One region of the Oceanicaulis sp. LC35 genome, then DNA from elsewhere that is predicted to be linked to it. Evidence: predicted binding sites of a transcription regulator. Region 1 holds the regulator's gene; the other holds the start of a gene.
What was found. Region 1 encodes LexA, which represses DNA repair genes until DNA is damaged. Its sites were predicted from a motif close to ATGTTCCNCTTGTGTTCC; they were not measured.
Positions count from the first base shown of each region.

Region 2: a site for LexA is predicted at 1,887-1,904, ahead of ruvC (crossover junction endodeoxyribonuclease RuvC). Genes of this name have one in related genera too.

Region 1 covers NZ_CP170485.1:1,401,684-1,412,026, forward strand. The annotation lists gene ACFELO_RS06615 (ComEC/Rec2 family competence protein) at 97-2,172, shown strand; gene ACFELO_RS06620 (2-hydroxychromene-2-carboxylate isomerase) at 2,178-2,852, opposite strand; gene lexA (transcriptional repressor LexA) at 2,906-3,589, opposite strand; gene trpC (indole-3-glycerol phosphate synthase TrpC) at 3,671-4,465, opposite strand; gene trpD (anthranilate phosphoribosyltransferase) at 4,486-5,502, opposite strand; gene ACFELO_RS06640 (anthranilate synthase component II) at 5,499-6,086, opposite strand; gene ACFELO_RS06645 (divergent polysaccharide deacetylase family protein) at 6,177-7,154, shown strand; gene trpE (anthranilate synthase component I) at 7,151-8,653, opposite strand; gene ACFELO_RS06655 (SurA N-terminal domain-containing protein) at 8,664-10,343, opposite strand, start outside.
Region 2 covers NZ_CP170485.1:401,656-411,998, forward strand. The annotation lists gene ACFELO_RS01885 (cupin domain-containing protein) at 1-1,174, opposite strand, end outside; gene ACFELO_RS01890 (hypothetical protein) at 1,180-1,800, opposite strand; gene ruvC (crossover junction endodeoxyribonuclease RuvC) at 1,927-2,424, shown strand; gene ruvA (Holliday junction branch migration protein RuvA) at 2,421-3,071, shown strand; gene ruvB (Holliday junction branch migration DNA helicase RuvB) at 3,068-4,105, shown strand; gene ybgC (tol-pal system-associated acyl-CoA thioesterase) at 4,105-4,548, shown strand; gene ACFELO_RS01915 (MotA/TolQ/ExbB proton channel family protein) at 4,717-5,370, shown strand; gene ACFELO_RS01920 (ExbD/TolR family protein) at 5,374-5,805, shown strand; gene ACFELO_RS01925 (hypothetical protein) at 5,817-6,644, shown strand; gene tolB (Tol-Pal system beta propeller repeat protein TolB) at 6,674-8,020, shown strand; gene pal (peptidoglycan-associated lipoprotein Pal) at 8,157-8,672, shown strand; gene ACFELO_RS01940 (hypothetical protein) at 8,751-9,227, shown strand; gene ybgF (tol-pal system protein YbgF) at 9,303-10,268, shown strand; gene tilS (tRNA lysidine(34) synthetase TilS) at 10,277-10,343, shown strand, end outside.

The DNA of each region.
Region 1 (10,343 bases):
CGCCAAAGCGTCTCCGTCATAGCCTCCGCCTGATGTTCACGCCATGATGAAGGTGTGAAATCGCTAAAGTTTCCACCTGTGGGGGAAATCCCAGACTTGCGCCGAGCCGTGACGGCTGGGCTGGGCGGCGCGTTGGCGCTCACAGTTCCAGACCCCAACCGCCTGATCCTGTGGGCGCCGGTGGCGCTGGCTGTCGGCGCAGCAGCCTATTTCTCATGGCCGTCAGAGCCGGGCTTGGCGCCGGTGCTGTTCGGGGCGGGACTGAGCTTTGTCGCGGGCATTGTCTGGTGGTTCAGACGGAACGTCCTCACACTTTATGCGCTCGTGCTTGTGAACTGCCTGACACTTGGCTTCGTTCTGTCTCGGGAGCGGGCTCATTCGCTGGGCGCGCCAGAACTTGGGGCCTTTCAGTCTGAACGCAGTGCAGAGGTCACGGGCTGGATTGAGCGGGTGGAGCGGCTTGAGGGGCGGGCGCGTCTTGTCATCCGGGTGCATGCGCTCGAGAATGCCGATACGCCGCCCTATCGGGTTCGTATCCGTGCGGGGCTCGCAGCGTTCGAGCCAGGCGATGCGATCCGCGTGCGGGCTCGCTTGTCGCCGCCATCCGCCCCGGTTGCCGCTGGTGGCTATGACCCGGCGCGTGCCGCCTGGTTCGATCAGATCGCTCTGACGGGCTACGCCATCTCGGACATGGAGCGCACCGAGATTGATACACGGGCGCCGCTCAGCCTGTCCCTGGCGGGCTTTCGCTGGCGTTTGTCTGAGCGGTTGCAATCTCAAACCGGGACGCGGACCGGAGCTGTCGCCGCCGCCTTGCTGACCGGGGAACGCGCCCGCGTCAGCACCGAGGACGCCGAGGCGTTACGTCTGTCAGGGCTTGGGCACATTCTGGCGATATCCGGCCTTCACATGGCGCTTTTTGCGGGCGGGGCGTACTGGCTGATCCGTCTGGTGTTTGCGATGTGGGAGCCTTGGGCGCGCGCGCATGACCCGCGCAAGCCGGCTGCTCTAGGCGCACTGATCGCCGCCAGCCTCTATTTGATCATCTCCGGGGCGGCGGTTTCCACCCAGCGGGCCTACATCATGGCCTTCGTCGTTCTGGTGGGCGTGTTGTTTGACCGTCAGGCTTTTTCCATGCGCTCACTGGCGCTGGCGGCGATCCTGATCCTGCTCATTGCGCCTGAAAGCGTCATTGAGCCCGGTTTCCAGATGAGCTTCTCCGCTGTTGCGGCCCTGATCGCCAGCTTTGACGCCTATAAGCGTTGGCGACCTGAATCCGGTCTGTCGTCATCCGTGTTTGGAAAGCTCAAGGATGCGCTGGCCGGGCTCAGCGCCACCTCGCTCATTGCCGGGGCGGCGACGGGGGCGTTCGCGATCTTTCATTTCCAGCGCATGGCCGCCTATGGCCTTATCGCCAACCTCCTCGCTATGCCGCTTTTTACGTTCTGGGTCATGCCGGCGGGCGGCGCGGCGCTCATCTTCTCTGTCGTGGGGATGGAGCGGCCCTTTCTGTGGATTATGGACCAGGGGCTGCGCCGGGTTCTGGATGTGGCGTACTGGGCGTCCACCATGGAGGGCGCTGTTGTGGGGGCGAATGCGGCGGACCCGGCGCTGGTGGCGCTCTACGGACTGGGCTTTGCGTGTCTGGTGATCGGGCTGGGATGGATGCGGGTGACCGGGGGGCTGCTGATCATGGCGGCGATGACGCTGTTCATGGTCCAGACCCCGCCCCAGATGATGATCACCGATGGCGGGGTGGTGCTGGCTCGCTTTGAGGGCGCGGAGGGCTACACGGTTACAGATCGCCGTCGCGGACGGTTCGATGCCCGGGTCTTTCTGCAGCGGGCCGGCGTCAGCGACAGCCCGGATCGCGCCGCCCTGAGCTGTGACAGTCTGGGCTGCACGGGGCGAACTTCAGACGGTTTGTTGCTGGCCGTGACAGCCTCCGCCGAAGCGCTGGAAGATGATTGCCATGAGGCGGACCTCATCGTTTTTGACGGGGAGGTTTCCGCCTGGCGCAAACGTCGTTGCGCGGCGCTGATTCTCGATACTGTCGCTCGGGAAGAGCTGGGCGGACTGGAGTTCTGGGTCCATGACGGGCAGGTCATCCGCATGCGCAGCGCGCAAGCGGCGCGCCGCAATCGCTTGTGGGGCGGCGCTTCCGGTTCCTGAGCGGACTAGAGCGCTTTCAGGCCGCGTTGCTGCATGCGCCAGAGCAGGGCGTCGATCCGGTCCTGACCGAAGAAGGGCTCGCCCTGAAAGACCATTAGGGGCACGCCCCAATGGCCGGCGGCGTCCTGATTGGCTTCGTTCTCGATGATTTGACTATCAATACGGTCTGATTGGGCATCTGATTGCGTGTTCAGCGTGTCCGGATCGAGCCCGGCGGCGCGGGCCGCGTCATCCAGTGCGCCATCCTCGGTCCAGGGCGTGTCATGTCCTGCAGCGCTTCCGCCCCAGATGCGGCGGCTGGCGTGGGCGATATAGGCCAGGCCGTCGCCGTCCTCGCAGGCCAGAACGCCCAGCTGGTTGAGATAGGCGATCCGCGGCTGTTCCGGGGCGATCTTGAGCGTATGGATGTCCTGTACGATCGGGTCAGGCGAGGGGGCGGAAATGGGCAAGCCCAGTCGTTCCGCCTCGCGCGCTACATCCACGATTACATAATGGATCCAGCGTGGATCCCGCTCTTCAAAGAATTCAGGGCTTCGAACCGCCAGCGGGCGCACGATGCGCACATTCACATTGAAGGCGTAGTGCTGACGCAGCTCTAAAAATCGCTGGGCGGCGATATAGCTGTAGGGGCTGCGGAAAGACCAGTAGAGGTCAAAGCTGAGCGGGGTGGCGTCGGTCATGAGCTGGCGTCCTCAGAAGGGTGCGCCAGACTACTGCCCCGAAAGCAGATCGCCTAGTGATAGCGACGGATAAGTCCCACAAGGCGACCCTGAACCTTCACCTCGTTCGGGCCGAAAATCCGGGTCTCATAGGCCGGGTTCGCCGCTTCAAGGGCGATGGAGCCGCCTTTCTTGCGCAGCTTTTTCAGCGTGGCTTCCTCGTCATGAACAAGCGCCACGACGATGTCGCCGGTATTGGCCGTGTCGCCGCGCTTGATGATCACAAGGTCGCCATCAAGGATGCCGGCCTCAATCATGGAGTCGCCGTGGACTTCGAGGGCGAAGTGTTCGCCGCCTGAAATCATGTCCGCCGGGACGGGCAGGCGGTCGGTTTCGTGCTGGATCGCCTCGATCGGCACACCGGCGGCGATCCGGCCAAGGACCGGCACTTCCACGCCATGGGTGCGCTCATCAGAGGTGGCGGAGCCGAAATCGGCGCTGACGACATTGGTCTTGGCAGGCGTGGACTGGGCGCTCGCGCCGCCAGAGGGCAGCTTGAGCACTTCCAGAGCGCGGGCGCGGTGGGCGAGGCGGCGGATGAAGCCGCGCTCTTCCAGAGCCGAGACCAGACGGTGAACGCCGGATTTGGAAGCGAGATTGAGCGCCTCTTTCATTTCGTCAAAGGAAGGCGACACGCCGTCTTCGGACAGACGTTTGTTGATGTAGAGCAAAAGCTCGTGCTGCTTTTTGGTCAGCATGATCGCCTCTTGGAACAAAATAGAAACTCTATAAGGGTGTTCTATGCATGTTCCGTCTTAACGTCAAGTGAAGGCCCGGTGTTATGCCCGACCAATCAGGGCGCGCGTCGCCGCTGTCACATCGTCCTGGCGCATCAGGCTTTCACCCACCAGCAACGCCTTGGCCCCAGCCTGTTGCAAACGCACGGCGTCGTCACGGGTGAAAATGCCGCTTTCGGCCACCAGAACACGGTCTTCACCCACCATAGGGGCAAGGGTTTCAAAGGTTTCAAGGCTCGTCTCAAACGTGCGCAGATTGCGATTGTTCACACCAACGAGCGGGCTGGGCAGGGCGAGGGCGCGCTTCATTTCCTCTGCGTCATGCACTTCGACCAAGGCATCCATGCCCCATTTGAAGGCTTCTTCGATCAGGGCGGCGGCGAGGGAATCATCCACGCTCGCCAGAATCACCAGAATACAGTCCGCGCCGAGCGCGCGTGATTCGGCGACTTGCCAGGGATCATAGAGAAAATCCTTGCGCAGGACGGGCAGGTCCACTGCAGCGCGTGCGGCGACCAGATAGTCGTCATGGCCCTGAAAACTGGGCTCATCGGTCAGAACGGACAGGCAGCTCGCGCCGCCGTCTTCATAGGCTTTGGCGAGGATGGGCGGATTGAAGTCCGCGCGGATCAGGCCCTTGGAGGGGCTGGCTTTCTTTACTTCGGCAATCAGGCCCAGACCGTTCGCGGCGGCATCGCGCTCCAATGCCGCCTTGAAACCGCGAACAGGGCTCGCATCCTGCGCCCGCTCGCACACCGCCTCATAGGATAGGCGGGCTTTGCGCTCGGCGACGTCAGCGCGCTTATAGGCTTCGATACGGGTCAGAACATCGCTCATTGCGGTCTCGTCAAATTGGTTCAGGCGTTGCTGGCGCGAACAAGGGCGTCGAGCGCCGCTTGCGCGCGGCCCTCATCAAGGGCGCTGGCGGCAAGCGCTGCACCCGATTTCAGATCATCAGAGAGACCGGCGAGTTTGAGCGCCGCAGCGGCGTTAAACAGCACGATATCGCGATAGGGGCCTGTGGCGCCTTTCAGAAGATCGCGGATCGCCTCGGCGTTCTCTTCAGGTTCTCCGCCCTTGAGATCGTCGAGACCTGCGCGGGGCAGACCGGCGTCTTCGGGCGTGATCTGGTATTCGCGGATCGTTCCATCAGGGAAGAGCTCGGCCACATGGCTGACGCCCGTGGTGGTGATTTCATCCAGCCCGTCTTCGCCATGCACAATCATCGCCGCTTCAGCGCCAAGACCCCGCAGGGCCTCGGCCATGGGAAGGAGCCATTTGCGATCAAACACGCCCAGAAGCTGACGCTTCGCGCCAGCCGGGTTTGAGAGCGGCCCCAGAAGATTGAAGATGGTCCGCACGCCCAGAATTTTTCGTGCCGGTCCCACATGGCGCACGGCGCCGTGATGGGCTTGTGCGAAGAGAAAACCCACGCGCGCTTGGGACAGAGCCGCTTCCACCTGAGTCGGTGAGGCGAAGAGGTTCACGCCGAGGCTTTCAAGCACTTCGGCGGATCCTGACTTGGAGGAGGCGGCCTTGTTGCCATGTTTTGCGACGACAGCGCCTGCGCCTGCAGCGACCAGAGCCGCAGCGGTGGAGATATTCCAGGTGCCGCGGGCATCCCCGCCGGTCCCGCATGTGTCTATGGCAGTGGCGGGGGCGGCAACAGGCGTCATCCGGGCGCGCATGGCCTTGGCGCCGATCATCAGCGCTTGCGGGCTTTCGCCCAGCGCGGTGAGGGCCAGCAGAAAGCCGCCAACCTCGACCGGGTCCGCCTGGCCATCCATAAGGGCGTCAAACGCCGCCTCAAGGGCGGCGGCATCCGGCTCCTGACCCTGCGCCAGGGCCTGAATGGCGGGGCGCATGCGGCTCATGCAGCTTGTTCCACAGTCATCCCTGCGAGGCGCAGGAAATTGCCGATAAGCGCATGACCATGCTCGGAGGCAATGGATTCGGGGTGGAACTGCACGCCGTGAATGGGGCGGGTCTTGTGCATCAGACCCATGATCTCACCGTCGGCGGTATGGGCGTTAGCGACCAGGTCAGTGCCGTCCGGCAGATCGACCGCGAGAGAGTGATAGCGTGTGGCGTTATAGGGCGAGGGCAGGCCCTCGAATACGCCGGTCCCGTCATGCTCGATAGGACTGGTTTTGCCATGCATGATGGCTTTGGCCTGAACCACCTTGCCGCCGAACACCTGACCAATGGACTGAAAGCCCAGACAGACGCCAAAGATCGGCAGATCGTGGGGCGCGGTTTCGATCAGCTCAAGACAGATGCCGGCCCGGTCCGGATCGCACGGGCCCGGACTGATCAGAATGCCCTTGGGGTCCAGCGCCAGCGCGTCGGCGGCGCTCATGGCGTCATTGCGGATGACGCGCGTCGGGGCCCCCAGCTCCTGGACGTAATGGACCAGGTTGAAGGTGAAGCTGTCATAATTGTCGATGATCAACAGCATGGGCGGCTCGCAGCATCTGTGAAAATGAGCTGTGGAACTTAAGCAAGCCCGTGCGCGCCGCCAACCGCGACTCGCTGTAAATACGCTTTGATGATGCGAACTGCTTCATATGCGCCGCACCTGGGCTCGGCTCTGGCCGCCGGTTTCATGCTGGTTGCGGCGCTTGCCTATAATCTTGGCGCCCAGTCTGTGGAGCCTGACCAGACGGAAACCTTGGCGAGCACGGGCCAGGCTGATGCAACAGCCTTCTGGCCCGGCGTGATCCGCGTTGAAGCCTCGAACCGGATTGAAGCTGACGTGTATGTGCGCGGTGAAGAACCGGTTCCGGTAGAGGTTTCTGCGTCTTCACCGGCGCCGTCGCCGTCGCTTGCTGCCGCCCGCCAACGCCCGCAACTGGCGGTGATCATCGATGATGTGGGGCTGGATGTGGCGGCGGCTGACCGTTTGCTGGCGATGGATGTTCCGCTGACCCTGTCGATCCTGCCCTATGCCGAGGCTGCGCCCGTGATCGCCCGTCGGGCGTCAGAGGCAGGCAGCGAAGTGTTTCTCCATCTGCCCATGGAGCCCGTCGGTGTGGAAGACCCCGGTCCTTACGCCCTGACCGAATTTCAGAGCGCCGGGGAAATGTCCTCGCGCATCCGCTGGGCGTTCTCGCGGGTTCCCGGCGCGACCGGGTTCAACAATCATATGGGCAGTCGTCTGACCTCGGACCGGCGCGCCATGGATGCGGTGTTTGCTGCAGCAGACTTGCCATCTTCCCTGATTTTCGTGGATTCCCTGACCCATCCACGGTCTCAGGCGGCGCGCTCAGCCCGGGCGGCGGGGCTGAATGCGCTGACTCGGGATGTCTTTCTGGATCATGCGCCGGATGAGGCTTCGGTCAGCGCCCAGCTGAATACGGCGCTGGCCCTGGCGCTGCAAAACGGTCAGGCGATCGCCATCGGTCACCCCCGACCACAGACCCTGGCTGTCCTGTCGGACCTGTCACGACGCGCCGAAGCGGTGGGGGTCGAGATCGTAACGGTTAGCGCGCTGGGCGCGTCGCCATCTGTCGAAATCGAGAGCTAGACGAAGCGCCAGGCTTCAGCGGCGGCGCGGAACAGGGCGCGCGCCTTGTTCACCGTCTCCTGATGCTCGGACTCCGGATCGGAATCGAGCACCACGCCAGCGCCAGCCTGAACATGCATGCGGCCATCCTTGACGATGGCGGTGCGCAGGGCGATCGCCATGTCCATGTCGCCATTGGCCCCGAAATAACCCACAGCGCCCGCATAGATGCCGCGGCGATGGGGTTCGAGTTCGTCGATAATCTCCATCGCCCGCACTTTAGGCGCGCCTGAGACGGTGCCCGCCGGGAAGCCGGCCATCAATGCGGAGATGGCGTCTTGGTCGTCGCCCAGCTGGCCTTCCACATTGGAAACGATGTGCATGACATGGCTGTAGCGCTCGATGATCTCGCGCTCGGTCACGCGCACCGTGCCGGCCTTGGCGACCCGGCCCACATCATTACGGCCCAGGTCGAGCAGCATCAGATGCTCGGCGCGTTCCTTGGGATCGGCGCGCAGATCCGCTTCATGGGCCTGATCGGCTTCTTCGGAATTGCCGCGCGGGCGGGTGCCTGCGATGGGGCGAACCGTGACCGTATCCCCACGCAAGCGCACCAGGATTTCCGGGCTCGATCCGACAATGGCGAAGCCGGGCAGGTTGAAGAAGTAGAGGAAAGGCGAGGGGTTCGTACGTCGCAGGGACCGGTACAGCGAGAGCGGCGTCGCCGTATAGGGCGCAGAGAATCGCTGGCTGGGCACGACCTGAAAGATATCGCCCGCGCGGATATAGGCTTTCGCGGTCTCGACATTCTGGCGGTACTGGGCCGGCTCCATATTGCTGACCGGGTCATCCAGCGTCCACGGCGCAGCCGAACCGGCGATCGGGGCCGGGGCGTCCAGCCGCGCGAACACAGCTTCGATGCGGCGGCGTGCGGCGTCGACCTGAAGCTCGGGCTCCATGTCCGCCTTGGGCCGGATGGGCGCTGCGACCAGGATTTCCTGACGCAGGGCGTCAAAGACCACCATGACGCGCGGACGCAGCAGCTGACCTTCGGGCAGGCCCAGAGGGTCGGGCTCGGCATGGTTGGGCAGACGTTCGACCTGACGGATCGTGTCATAGCCGAGATAGCCGAACAGACCCGCAGCAATAGGCGGCAGACCCGAAGGCAGGGTCAGACGGCTGTCCTCGATCAGTGTGCGCAGTGATTGCAGGGGCGGTTCGGCGCAAGGCTCGAAACTGCCCGGTGCAACGCCGGGTGCGGGCGCGGTGGCGATTTCAGCCTGATCGCCCCGGCACCGCCAGATCAGATCCGGATCCAGACCGATTGCGGAATACCGGCCGCGAAACGCGCCGCCTTCAACGCTTTCCAGCAGGAAGGTGTTGGCGTTGTGCGAGGCCAGCTTCAGATAGGCCGAGACCGGGGTTTCCAGATCATCGACGCGTGTTGCGGTCAGCAGAACGGTCTGCCCACGCGCGCACAGCTCTGTCGCGGTCGCAAGGTCCGGTGCGAATGCGGTCATGTCACGCCTGTTACTGAATGGCGGTGCGTCCCAGCGCCTGATCGATCAGGTCCTGGTTCTGACGCACGTCATAGGCGTTGATCAGCGCGCTGGTGACAATCTGGGTCGCATCGTCACGCAACTCGTTGGTCAGCTCGGTGCGCTGGGTTGCGGTGATGGTCCCGGCTTCACCGGCGATCACTTCGTCAACAAGGACAAGCGCCCGGGTAGTCTGGTTGTCTGCGCGAGACATGAAACGACCGCCTTCAGCCTGACGGAAAGCCTGGGCCACCAGCTGGGCGTTGAATGGCCCTGCGGTTTCACCACGGCTGAGGACAGCGGATTCAACGCGCGCGCCCACGCCAAGGGATTCTGCGATGGCGTCCAGGCTTTCGCCGGCATCCAGACGGGTTTGCACGTCATCGACCACGGCCTGAAGACGGTTGTCGGTTTCCCGCATAGTCCAGAACTGGGTTGCGTCATCGCGCACTTCATCAAGCTCGTAGAGACGGGCGGGCTCGATCTCGTCCACGCGGATGACGAAATAGCCGCCATCCTCGCCATAGCTTTCAAGGTCAGTGGCGTAGCCTTGCTGCGCGGAGAAGGCGGCGGACAGGATGTCCGGGTTCTGCAGCAGGGTCAGCGCAGGGGCGCGATCGGCGGAATAGCCGTTGGCGCCCACAAAATCGATGCGCTCTGCAAACAGGCCTGCCTGCATGGCGGCGGCTTCCAGTGTGGCGCCATCGCCATGGGCTTCTTCAAACACGCCCAGGGCATCCAGCATCATGCCTTCCGCCGTATCCAGGGCCAGCTCGGAGCGAAGTTCGCTTTCCATGTCGGCAAAGTCCGGCGTGACCGGGTCGTTGGCGGCGTCAATGCGCACAACGCGCCAGCCCAGCTGGCTTTCAACTGCAGCGATTTCCCCAGCGCCCATGGTGAAGGTGGTCTCGGCGATGCGCGCATCAGGCACCTGATAGGATTCCACGTCTGCGAGCGCGACTTCCTCACCCAGATTCAGGTCGGTGGCGACGCTGGCGACGGCTTCGCCAGTGTTCAGTCGGGCTGCAGCGGCTTCCGCCGTCTCCTGGTCGGCGGCCGGCCACTGGGTCAGAGACCGGGTCGCGGGATCAGACAACTCGCCATTTTCGAGCTTGTAGTCGTACAGAGATTGCAGGTCGTCCTCGCTCACCTCGACATCACGCAGCAGATCGTTCGGGCTGATGCGCATGAGGGTCAGGCGGCGCTGCTCGGGGCGTTCGAAGATGCGGGCATTCTCTTCCATGAACGCGACAAGGGTCTCATCGTCAGGCGCTTCAGGCGTTTCCACCAGAGACGGGCGCAGATAGAGCGCGCGCAAGCTGCGGCGCTCGCTGTTATAGGCGTTGCGGATTTCAGCGAAGATGTCGGGGGCATAGATGCCGCCCAGAGCCGCTGAAACAAACTGGCCGCGGCGCAGCTCACTGGTGATGTCGCTTTCAAACTGACGCTCGGCCATGGCGCTGCGATAGCCATTCTCACGCAGCAAAGAGGCATAAGTACCCGGATCGAACTGGTTGGTGAACGGGTTCTGGAACGCCGGGATCGAGCGCAGGGTCTGATAGAGCGTATCGTCGGAAATGGTCAGGCCCATCTGGTCTGACTTGGCGTCGACCGCAGTTTCGGCGACCACGCGCTGGACCACAGAATCGCCCAGACCCATCTGGTCGGCCTG
Region 2 (10,343 bases), 1.0 Mb from region 1:
CCGCCACGCCATAGGCGATCAGCCGCTCAAACAGGTCGCGCGCCTTGGCCTCGTCCAGTGCGGGAAAGTCTGACAGGCTGATGGTCTCGCCCTTTAAAAGCCGCTCCAGCCCGGCTTCAGCGGGCGCGTCAAAAGTCAGCGCGCCGCCCGGCGCCACCAGCGCCACATGATCCCCGTCATCCACAAGGTCGAGCGCAATCAGCGCCCGGCGCTTCAGTTTCGTGTCCGCCGTGATCGGACCAAAGGTCAGCGCGCCGCGCGTATCGGCGGGGCGTGAAGTGAGGGCGGTGTCGGTGAAAAGGCCCAGCACCGCATCGATGTCGGCGTTCCTGCCCACCGCTTCCAGCGCTTCGGCAAAGGTTTTTGCGAACACGCCGGAGCTGACGGCGCCGCGGGCGAAGCCGGGCGGCAAAGCGCGGCGCAGTTGCGGCGTGCGCAGCGCGGCTTCAGACACCGCTTCGAGCAGGAAGTCCGCCCAGGTCTTGGCCAGAAGGCCTGTCGTGATGTGTAGCGAGGCCTCGTCGGTCCCTTCATTGACCGCGTCATGCATCAGCCCGCGCGGCACATAAAGGACATCGCCGGGGTTCAGCACCAGCTCGTCGCGCGGCTCGGTCTGGGCGAAGCGGCCCGGCGTGAAGCGCTCGCCGCGATAGGGCGTGCCCACCGGGGCGTCATAGAGCCGCCAGCGCTTGGAGCCCTCGACCTGCAGCACCAGCACATCGTGATTGTCGTAATGGGTCTGAAAGCCCTGCGCGTTGGGCGGGGTGAGATAGATATTGGTCTGGACCGGGCACGAGAACTCCGCTTCCAGCTGACGGCAGAGATCGGCCAGCGGCCGGTGACGCGCCTGCAGCTGGGGCAGGATCAGCGTCGCGCCCTGCTGGTAGAGCCTCGCGACCTCGCCCCGATCCACCAGACCGTCCTCCCGCAGCCAGGCGCCGGCCTGCAGGCGGGGTTCGGCCCGCGCCATGGACAGATCGCCCTCCCGCAACAGGTCTTCAGCCAGAATACGGTCGATGGCGTCCAGACTGATCAGTGGCTTGAACCGGTCATGGTCCGTCCCCGCCGCATGCAGATGGGTCTGCTCAAAGGCGGTCTCAAAGAACGTATCTGTCTTGTGGGGCGCGAGGAGGCTGGCCAGCGCGCCGGACGTGGAAACAGGCGTGGATGACATGAGGGCTAGCAGCGCCGTCCCTGATTGGCCGGATCGGCATAGGGCCCTGAGTCAGAGTCCGTGCATTGGCGTCCGCCGCCCGGATGGCCGCCCCGACCCTGACCGGGCGGGTCCGCATACGGCCCCTGATCATTGTCGGTATATCCGCCCTGATAGCCGTTGCCGCGCCCTTGACCCGGCGGATCGGCGTACGGTCCCTGGTCGTTATCGGTGACGCCATTCTGGTAGCCCCCGCGTCCCTGTCCGGGCGGGTCGGCGTAAGGGCCCTGATCGTTGTCAGTATAACCGTTCTGGTAGCCGTTGCCGCGACCCTGACCGGGCGGGTCCGCATACGGCCCCTGATCATTGTCGGTAAAGCCCGACTGTCCGCGGCAATTGCGGCCCTGATTTGCAGGATCGGCATAAGGGCCCTGATCAGCGTCGGTGCAATTGCGTTCGCCGCCATAGGCGCCGCGGCGTCCGTATCCCACAGCGTCTGCGTAGGGGCCTGTATCCTGATCGGTCAGCCCGGTGTAGCCCGCGCCGGTCGTGGTGCAGCCCGTAAGACCCGCCGCGCCGATGGCGGTTGCGCCGCCTGCGACCTGGGTCAGGAAGGACCGCCGTGAGAGCGTCCGTTTCTTGCTCATGCCCGTCTCCCCCAAAGACAATGACCTTACACCGATTATGGTCCCTGAGAAGCTGAATGCGATCTGAACGGGCCCGCGTGCAGAGTTTGGTCGCGTTTTGTTCCAAGTGCTCTATGCTGGCGCCGGATGAGCAGCGCGATTCGCATATTGGGCATCGATCCGGGTTTGAACGCCACGGGTTGGGGGGTGATCGACCAGACCGGCTCGCGCCTGTCGCTGGTCGGCTATGGTGTCATCAAGGCCCCCTCCAAAGCGCCCATGGCTGAACGACTGACGGTGATCTACAACGCCGTTGAAGAGCTTGTGATCGCGCACAAACCCGACGAAGCCGCAGTGGAAGACCAGTTCGTTCACGCCAGCGCGGTCAGCGCGCTCAAGCTCGGTCAGGCCCGGGCGGCCGCCATGCTGGCCCCGGCGCGCGCGGGTCTGATTGTGGGCGAATACGCCCCCAAGCTTGTCAAGAAAGCGGTTGTGGGCACGGGCTCGGCGGAGAAGGCGCAGGTCGCGGCGATGATCGCCATCCTGCTGCCCGGATCGAAAGCGGATGCGGACGCCGCCGACGCGCTGGCTGTCGCAGTCTGTCATGCGCACCATAGAACCAGCGTGAAAGGAAGCGCGTCGTGATCGGAAAGCTCAAGGGCGTCGTCGATTGTGTGGGCGAGGAAGAGGCCGTCATTGATGTGAACGGCGTCGGCTATCTGGTCAGCGCCGGATCGCGCACTTTGGCCCGGCTTGAACCGGGCAAGCCGGTCGCGCTTCATATCGAGACCCATGTACGCGAGGACCAGTTCAAGCTGTTTGCGTTCCTGAGCGATTCCGAACGCGCCTGGTTCGTGCGCCTGCAATCGGTGCAGGGGGTGGGCGCCAAGCACGCCCTCGCCATGCTGGACGCCATCGAGGTCGGGGAGATCGAAAGCTCCGCCATTCTGGGCGATCCCATTCCGTTCGAGCGCGCCAAGGGCGTGGGCAAGAAGCTTGCCCAACGCATCGCCACCGAACTTAAGGACAAGGCGCCGCCATTGGGCCGGTCGCTGGGCGCTGGTGTTGCAGGTCTGGCCGCCGCTCTGGCCCCTGCGGGCGCGGATGCGCCGTCTGCTCCCTCCGCGCCACGAGACAATGTGATGCGCGAATCCGCCGTCTCGGCATTGGTCAATCTGGGCTATAGCGAAAGCGATGCACGCAAGGCCGCCGCCGAAGCCTTGCGTCAGCTGGGCGATGATGCGACCGAAGGGCTTGTGATCAAATCAGCCCTCAAGGAGCTGGCGCGGTGAGCGAAGCCGAAGAGCGCATCATTTCAGCAGAAGCCAGCCCCGGCGATGGCCGGGACAAGGCGTTGCGTCCGCTGTCCTTTGACGAGTTCGTGGGCCAGCCCGCCGCCATCGCCAATCTCAAGGTCTTCACCCAGGCCGCTGCGCGACGCGGCGAGGCGCTCGATCACGTCCTCTTGTCCGGCCCGCCCGGCCTTGGCAAGACGACGCTCGCCCAGATCGTGGCCAAGGAGTTGGGCGTGAATTTTCGCGCCACGTCCGGCCCGGTGATCGCCAAGGCGGGCGATCTTGCAGCGATCCTGACCAATCTTGAAGAACGCGACGTCCTCTTCATCGACGAGATCCACCGCTTGCTCCCGGCGGTCGAGGAGATTCTCTATCCGGCGATGGAGGATTTCTGCCTTGATCTGGTGATCGGCGAGGGACCGAGCGCGCGCACCGTGCGCATTGATCTGCCGCCCTTCACGCTCGTGGGCGCCACGACTCGGGCGGGTCTACTGGCGACGCCTTTGCGGGACCGCTTCGGCGTGCCGGTGCGGCTTGAGTTTTACTCTACCGAAGAACTCTCCGGCATTGTCGCCCGCGCCGCCGCCAAGCTGGGTGCGCCCATGAGCGAGGATGGCGCGACCGAGATCGCCAAGCGCGCCCGCGGCACGCCGCGCGTCGCCGGGCGTTTGCTTCGCCGGGTGCGCGACTTCGCCGAGGAAGACGGCGTGCCTGTCATTGATTCAAAAGCCGCCGACGCTGCGCTGAGACGGCTCGACGTGGACGAAGTGGGGCTCGACAGCCTCGATCGGCGCTATCTTCGGGTTTTGATTGATGGTTTTGGCGGCGGGCCTGCGGGCGTTGAAACGCTGGCGGCGGCCTGCGCCGAGGCGCGCGATGCGCTGGAAGACGTGGTCGAACCCTTCCTGATCCAGCAAGGTTTCATCATGCGCACGCCGCGCGGCCGGGTGGCGGCCAAGCGCGCCTATGAACATCTGGGCTTCACCATGCCGCGTCATCTCAGTGACGATCTGTTCGGGGAGGGCGCGTAATGGCCGAACCCCATGCCGGTGTCTGGCTCGATGACAAGACGCACCAGTTGTCTGTCCGGGTCTATTACGAAGACACCGATTTCACGGGCGTCGTCTATTACGCCAACTATCTCAAATTCCTGGAGCGGGGTCGGACCGACGCCCTGCGCTGTGCGGGCATATCTCACGCCGAGATCCTGAAACTGGACCCGCCGCTGGGCTTTGCCGTGCGCAAGATCAATCTCGATTATCTCAAGCCTGCCCGCATTGATGACGCTCTGACCATCGAGACGCGGTTTCTGTCTGCAAAGGGCGCCCGGCTGGTGATCCGCCAGCGGGTCATGGCGGCGGGTGAAGTGCTGGTCACCGCCGATGTGGAAGCGGCCTGTATCGACCTTGAGGGGCGCCCAAGGCGCTTGCCCAAGAGCATGCTGGATCAGGTGTTACGCTACGTAACCGACTAGAATTCTCCCTCAATTCGCCCCAATCGCGGTGTTTTCTGTTGATGTTATGCCCGGCTCGAAGAGTTCGGCTTGGCGTGGCGCGTGCGTGCGGTTACACCTGCTTGCCGAGGGCGTTTCATAATGACGCATCCGCTCGGCGCGGGTGCGTGAGGGTCTAGCGGAGTTTCCATGGAAAGCGTTGCAGTTGAGCTGACGGGTCCGGCCACTGAACTGACCATCATGCATTTGTTCATGCGCGCCGACATCGTGGTGAAGGCGGTGATGGCGATCCTGGCGTTGATGTCGATCTGGTCCTGGGCCATCGCCATCGAGAAGTGGATGCAGCTGAACAAGGCCCATGCCGGCGCCTCGCGCTTTGAAAACGATTTCTGGTCCGGCGGCTCCCTCGATCAACTGGTCGACAAATACGCCAAGCCCGCCAAGGAGCCCTTTGGCCGTGTGCTGGCGGCCGCCATGCGTGACTGGGACGGTTACGCGGTCGCCAAAAGCGGCGGCGCGGAAGCCAATCGCGAGCTGAACAAGATGGAAGCCGGTCTCGGCGTGCTGTCGATCATAGGCTCGTCCGCGCCTTTCATCGGTCTCTTCGGCACGGTGTGGGGCATCATGAACGCCTTCCGCTCCATCGCTGCGTCCGAGAATACGTCTCTGGCCGTCGTGGCCCCGGGCATTTCCGAAGCCCTGTTCGCGACCGCCCTGGGTCTTCTGGCCGCTATTCCGGCCGTGATCTTCTTTAACGCCCTGTCGTCCAATCTCGCCAAATACGCCGCCCGCCTTGAAGGCCTGGTGGATGACCTGGCGGCGCTTGCGAGCCGGGGGAACTAGCTCATGGCTGGCGGTCTCGACTCCGGCGGCGGCAATGGGCGTCGTCGCTTCAAGCCCAAGGCTGAGATCAATGTCACGCCGTTCGTGGACGTGATGCTGGTGCTGCTGATCGTGTTCATGGTGTCCGCGCCGCTCCTGACGGTGGGGGTCGAGGTCGATCTGCCTGACACCGAAGCGCGCGCCATGACCACGTCGGAAGAACCGCTGACCCTGACGATCCAGGCGGACGGCACGCTCTATCTGATGGAGACTGTGGTCGAGTTTGACGAGCTCGCCCCGCGTCTGGCCGCAATTACCGGCGCAGGTTCTGAAGCACGGATCTATATCCGCGCCGATGATGGCGCCCCCTATGGCGATGTCATGCGGGTGATGGCCCGGGTGTCGGCTTCTGGCTACACCAATATCGGCCTCGTCACCGAACCGATCCGCGAATAGGGGGTCGGGCCATGCGTCAGGCCCTGGGGTTCATCCTCTCCCTGTGCATTCATGCAGGGCTGATTGCGAGCGCGCTGATCGCGTTTCCGCATACGCGGCGTTTGACCGAAGAGCTGACCTATGTGCCCGTCGAGCTGGTGACGCTGGCGCGCGAGACGAATGTGCGCGCCGCCCGTCCCGAGCCGGAGCCTGAACCCGAAGAGGTCATCGAAACGCCTGCGCCGCAACCTGCTCCAGAGCCGGAGCCGGAGCCCGTGCAGCCTGAAGCCCAGCCGGAAGTCATTCCGCCTGCGCCTCAGGACGAGCCGGAGCCCGAACCCGAACCCACGCCGCCGGAGCCTGAACCCGAACCTGAGCCGGAACCCGAGCCGGTCCCGCAGCCCCGTCCGCGCGAGCCTGAACCGCGTCAGGAATCCCTCGATCTCAACGCGCTGTCCCAGCTTGTGGACCGCTCGCGCGATAACGCCGCCCCGCAAGGTCAGGCCGAAACGGGCGAGCAGCGCAACAGCGTCGGCGCAGGCACGGACATGACCGCCAGCCTGTCGGCGATGGCGGCGTCTCATATCAGTCGCTGCATTCGCTCGAACGCGGACGCGCCGGCCAGTATGGACCTTCGCGTCGCCATGGAAGTGCGGCTGGAGCGCAATGGACGCCTGTCGGTTCCGCCGCGTCTGATCGACGAAGCGCGCATCATGAATTCGCCCAATTCCTTCCTGAGAGTGGCGGGTGAACGAGCCTTGCGCGGCGCGATCGAATGCCAGCCCTATCCTCTGCCCCCCGAGCATTACGCCCAGTGGCGCGTGCTCCGGGTTAATGTCGACACCCAACGTAATCGCTGATCCTCCGTCCGAAACCCGGGAGCTTCTCCATGACCGTCCTGCGCTACCTCTTTGCACCGATCCTCGCCCTGATCGTGATAGCCGGCTCGGCCTTTGCGCAAACTCCGCTTGTTGTGGACGTGACCGAAGGCACGCTGGACCCGACCCCGATCGCCATTCCCGACTTCATGGGCGACGACAATCGCGAAGCCGAGATCGGCGCGGACATCTCCCGTGTGATCAGCAACAATCTCGAGACCTCGGGCCTGTTCGCTCCGGTCGATCCCGAGGCGTTCATCGAGGACATCTCAGACATCAATCTGCGCCCGCGCTTTGGCGACTGGCGCGTGATCAACGCCTCCGCGCTGCTGGTGGGCGAGGTGACGATTGACGAGAATGACCGCATGCTCGTGGCCTTCCGCCTGTGGGACGCCAATACCGAACAGCAGATGCAGGGCCTGCAGTTCGTGACGTCTCCAGACAACTGGCGCCGCATCGCTCACAAGGTGTCGGACGCCGTCTATGAGCGTCTGACCGGTGAGAGCGGCTATTTCGACACCCGCATCGTCTATGTCTCCGAGGGCAATGGCCCCAATAACGAGCCGATCCGTCGTCTGGCGGTGATGGATCAGGATGGCGCCAACCCGTCCTTCCTGACCGACCGGTCCTATATGGCGCTCTTGCCGAACTATTCGCCGAGCGCCCAGCAGATCACCTATGTGTCCTTCCGTGACGGTCGCGCGACCTCCTACCTGTACGACCTTGAGACGGGCCGTCAGGAAGCGCTGTTTGACACCGGCCCCTCGCTCGCCAGCGAAGGCCAGTCCCTGTCCGCGCGCTTCCATCCCAATGGTCGCGAGCTGGTGGTGTCCGCCGAGCGCCATAGCGGGCATGACCTGTTCAAGTTTGATCTGCGCTCGCGCACCCTGCGCCAGCTCACAACCCACCCCGCCGATGATGTGGAGCCTTCCTATGCGCCGACCGGCGAGCAGGTGGTGTTCTCGTCTTCTCGCGGCGGGCAATCTCAATTGTACGTGATGAACGCAGACGGGACCGACCCGCAGCGGATCACGTTTGGCGAAGGCCGCTACACCACTCCGGTCTGGAGTCCGCGTGGCGACCTGATCGCCTTTACCAAACAGCGCAATGGCCAGTTCATGCTGGGCGTTGTGGCTGCGGACGGCTCGGGCGAAGAACGTATCCTGTATGAAGGTTACTTCGTGGATACGCCCGCCTGGTCGCCCAATGGCCGTGTGTTGTTGTTCACACGCGGCGACAGAACGCGCGAAGGGACGACGTATTCGATCTGGAGCATCGATTTGGCGGGCTTCAATCTGCGCCGTTTGCCGACGCAGGGGCAAGCGAGTGATCCGGCTTGGTCGCCCTTGATCGACTGAGCTTAGCTCGGCTAATGTCATCACCGAGGTGCGCGTTTTGGGGATTTTTTGGGGGTGTGAAGCGCGCCCATTCTGATAGCATCCACACCGATTTGCCTATGCAGAGTCACATAGGCTTGGAGAGGACGACCTTATTATGAAACGCCTGTCTATTCTTGCCGCTCTGGCGCTCAGCGCTTCGCTGGCCGCCTGCGCCTCGCAGCCTGAGCCGTACACGCCGGAGCCTCAGCCGGATCCGGGTCCTGTCGTTGAGCAGAACCCTGAACCGCAAGGCCCGATCCCGGGTTCGGTGGAAGATTTTGAAGTGAATGCGGGCGACCGCGTCTTCTTCGCGCTGGACCAGCACACGCTGTCCAACGAAGCCCGCACGACCCTGCGTCGTCAGGCCGCCTGGCTGGCGTCCTATCCGGGCGCCCGCATCCTGATCGCCGGCAACTGCGATGAACGCGGCACCCGTGAATACAACCTGGCTCTGGGCGCACGCCGCGCCAACGCCGCTCGCGACTTCCTGGTCAGCCAGGGTGTGGATCCGTCCCGCATCTCCACCGTGTCCTACGGTAAAGAGCGTCCGGTCTGCAACCAGTCCTCCGAGCAGTGCTGGGCGACCAACCGGAACGCCATGACCGTCATCCAGTCGGGCGCTGTCTCCTAGGAGCAGCCCTGAAAAGGATTGATCAGACCGCCCGCAAGGTTCATCCTTGCGGGCGTTTCTGCTTGAGGGGGCAGCACAATGATCATCCGTCTTTTCATGGGGCTTATCGTGGCCCCGATCGCAGCTATTGGCGCGCTCTACGGCCTGTCCATGGTGGTGGAGTCGACGCCGGGCGTTTACGGCGCTCTGCAAGACGAGCCTGCGCCGGCCGGGGACGACACTCTCTCCGAACCTGGTGATGAGACGATGGGCGAGCCGCCGCTTGCACTGCCCTATGACGCGGGCGGGGCTGCGGCGTTTCTGGCGACGCTGTTTGAGGGGGATGAACCCTATTGGCTGGACGGTGCGGACAGTCGCGCTGATCTCGCCAGCGTCTCGGCGCAAATCGCCCAGCCGGGTTCTGGCGGCGAGGCGGAGTGTACGCCCAGCCATGTCCAGCTGCACTGCACGCTGCGTCTGCAGGACGGGTACGGCTATGGCTTCGCCCTGCAAAACCGTGAGGGTGAGGGCTGGACCGTCGTGGACGACGACGTCCGTCTGCTCAACAATTCCTGACTTCGCCTTGATTTTGCCGTTTGCTCGACGACACTAGCGCTCAAACGTCTGAGCCGCTGAACAGGACCCGTGCGTATGACTCGTCTCGTTTTGATCTCCCTGTCCGCCCTGGGCCTTCTGGCCGCCCTGGCCGCATCTCCCGCCGAGGCGCAATCGCGTCGGGAGCTGGCCGCACGGCTGGATGCGGTCGAGGCGAGGTTGGCCCAGGTCGAGACCCGCGCGCTGCAAGGCGATCCGGTGGCGGAAACCCTGATGATGCGGGTGGATGATCTGGAACGTCAGCAGCGCGTGCAGACCGGCGAGATCGAACGCCTGAACTTCGAGAACCGTCGCCTGCGTCAGGAGCTCGAGCAGCTGGGCGTGAATGTGGATCGTCTGTTCTCAGGCGGTTCGGCCTATGACGCCGGCAATGGTCAGGCCGCTTCGGGCGGGGATCCATTGTCGCTGGGCGGTCCGTCCGACCTGCTCACCTCTGACGAAATCGATGAGAGCGATCCTTACGCGCAGGCGCGCGCTTCAACCGTGCAGCCGCTGGGCGCCTCGGGTCAGCAGACCGCACCGCGGGGCCCGTCCCTTGATACGCGTTCCCAGAGCGGGGCGCAGGCTCAGCTCAATGCCGATGTGAGTTCGCTTGCGGCGCCGCCCGAGCCGGTGATGGATGCGGACACCCTGTTCGAGACCGCCAATGCCCGTCTTCTGGATGGCGATTTCGGCGGTGCGCGCGAGCTTCTGCGCGACTTCACCCAGACCTATCCTGAAGACCAAAAAGTCGGCCAGGCCTGGTACTGGCTGGGTGAGACCCATTTCATCAATGGCGATTTCCAGGATGCGGCGGATTCCTATATCGCCTCTCTGCAGGAAGATCGTCAGGGGCCGCGCGCTCCGGACGCCCTGGTCCGTCTGGGCGCCTCTCTGGCCGCACTGGGCGAGACGAACCGCGCCTGCCAGGTGCTGGCGACCTTCCCGTCCGAATTCCCGCGTGCGGGTGAAGACGCCCGGCGCAAGGCCCAGCGCGAGACCTCCCGGATCGGCTGTCGCTAGAGGTCGGGGTGACTGACGCCCTCGCGCTCGGGTTTTCCGGAGGCGGAGATTCCACCGCGCTTCTGCACGCCTTGC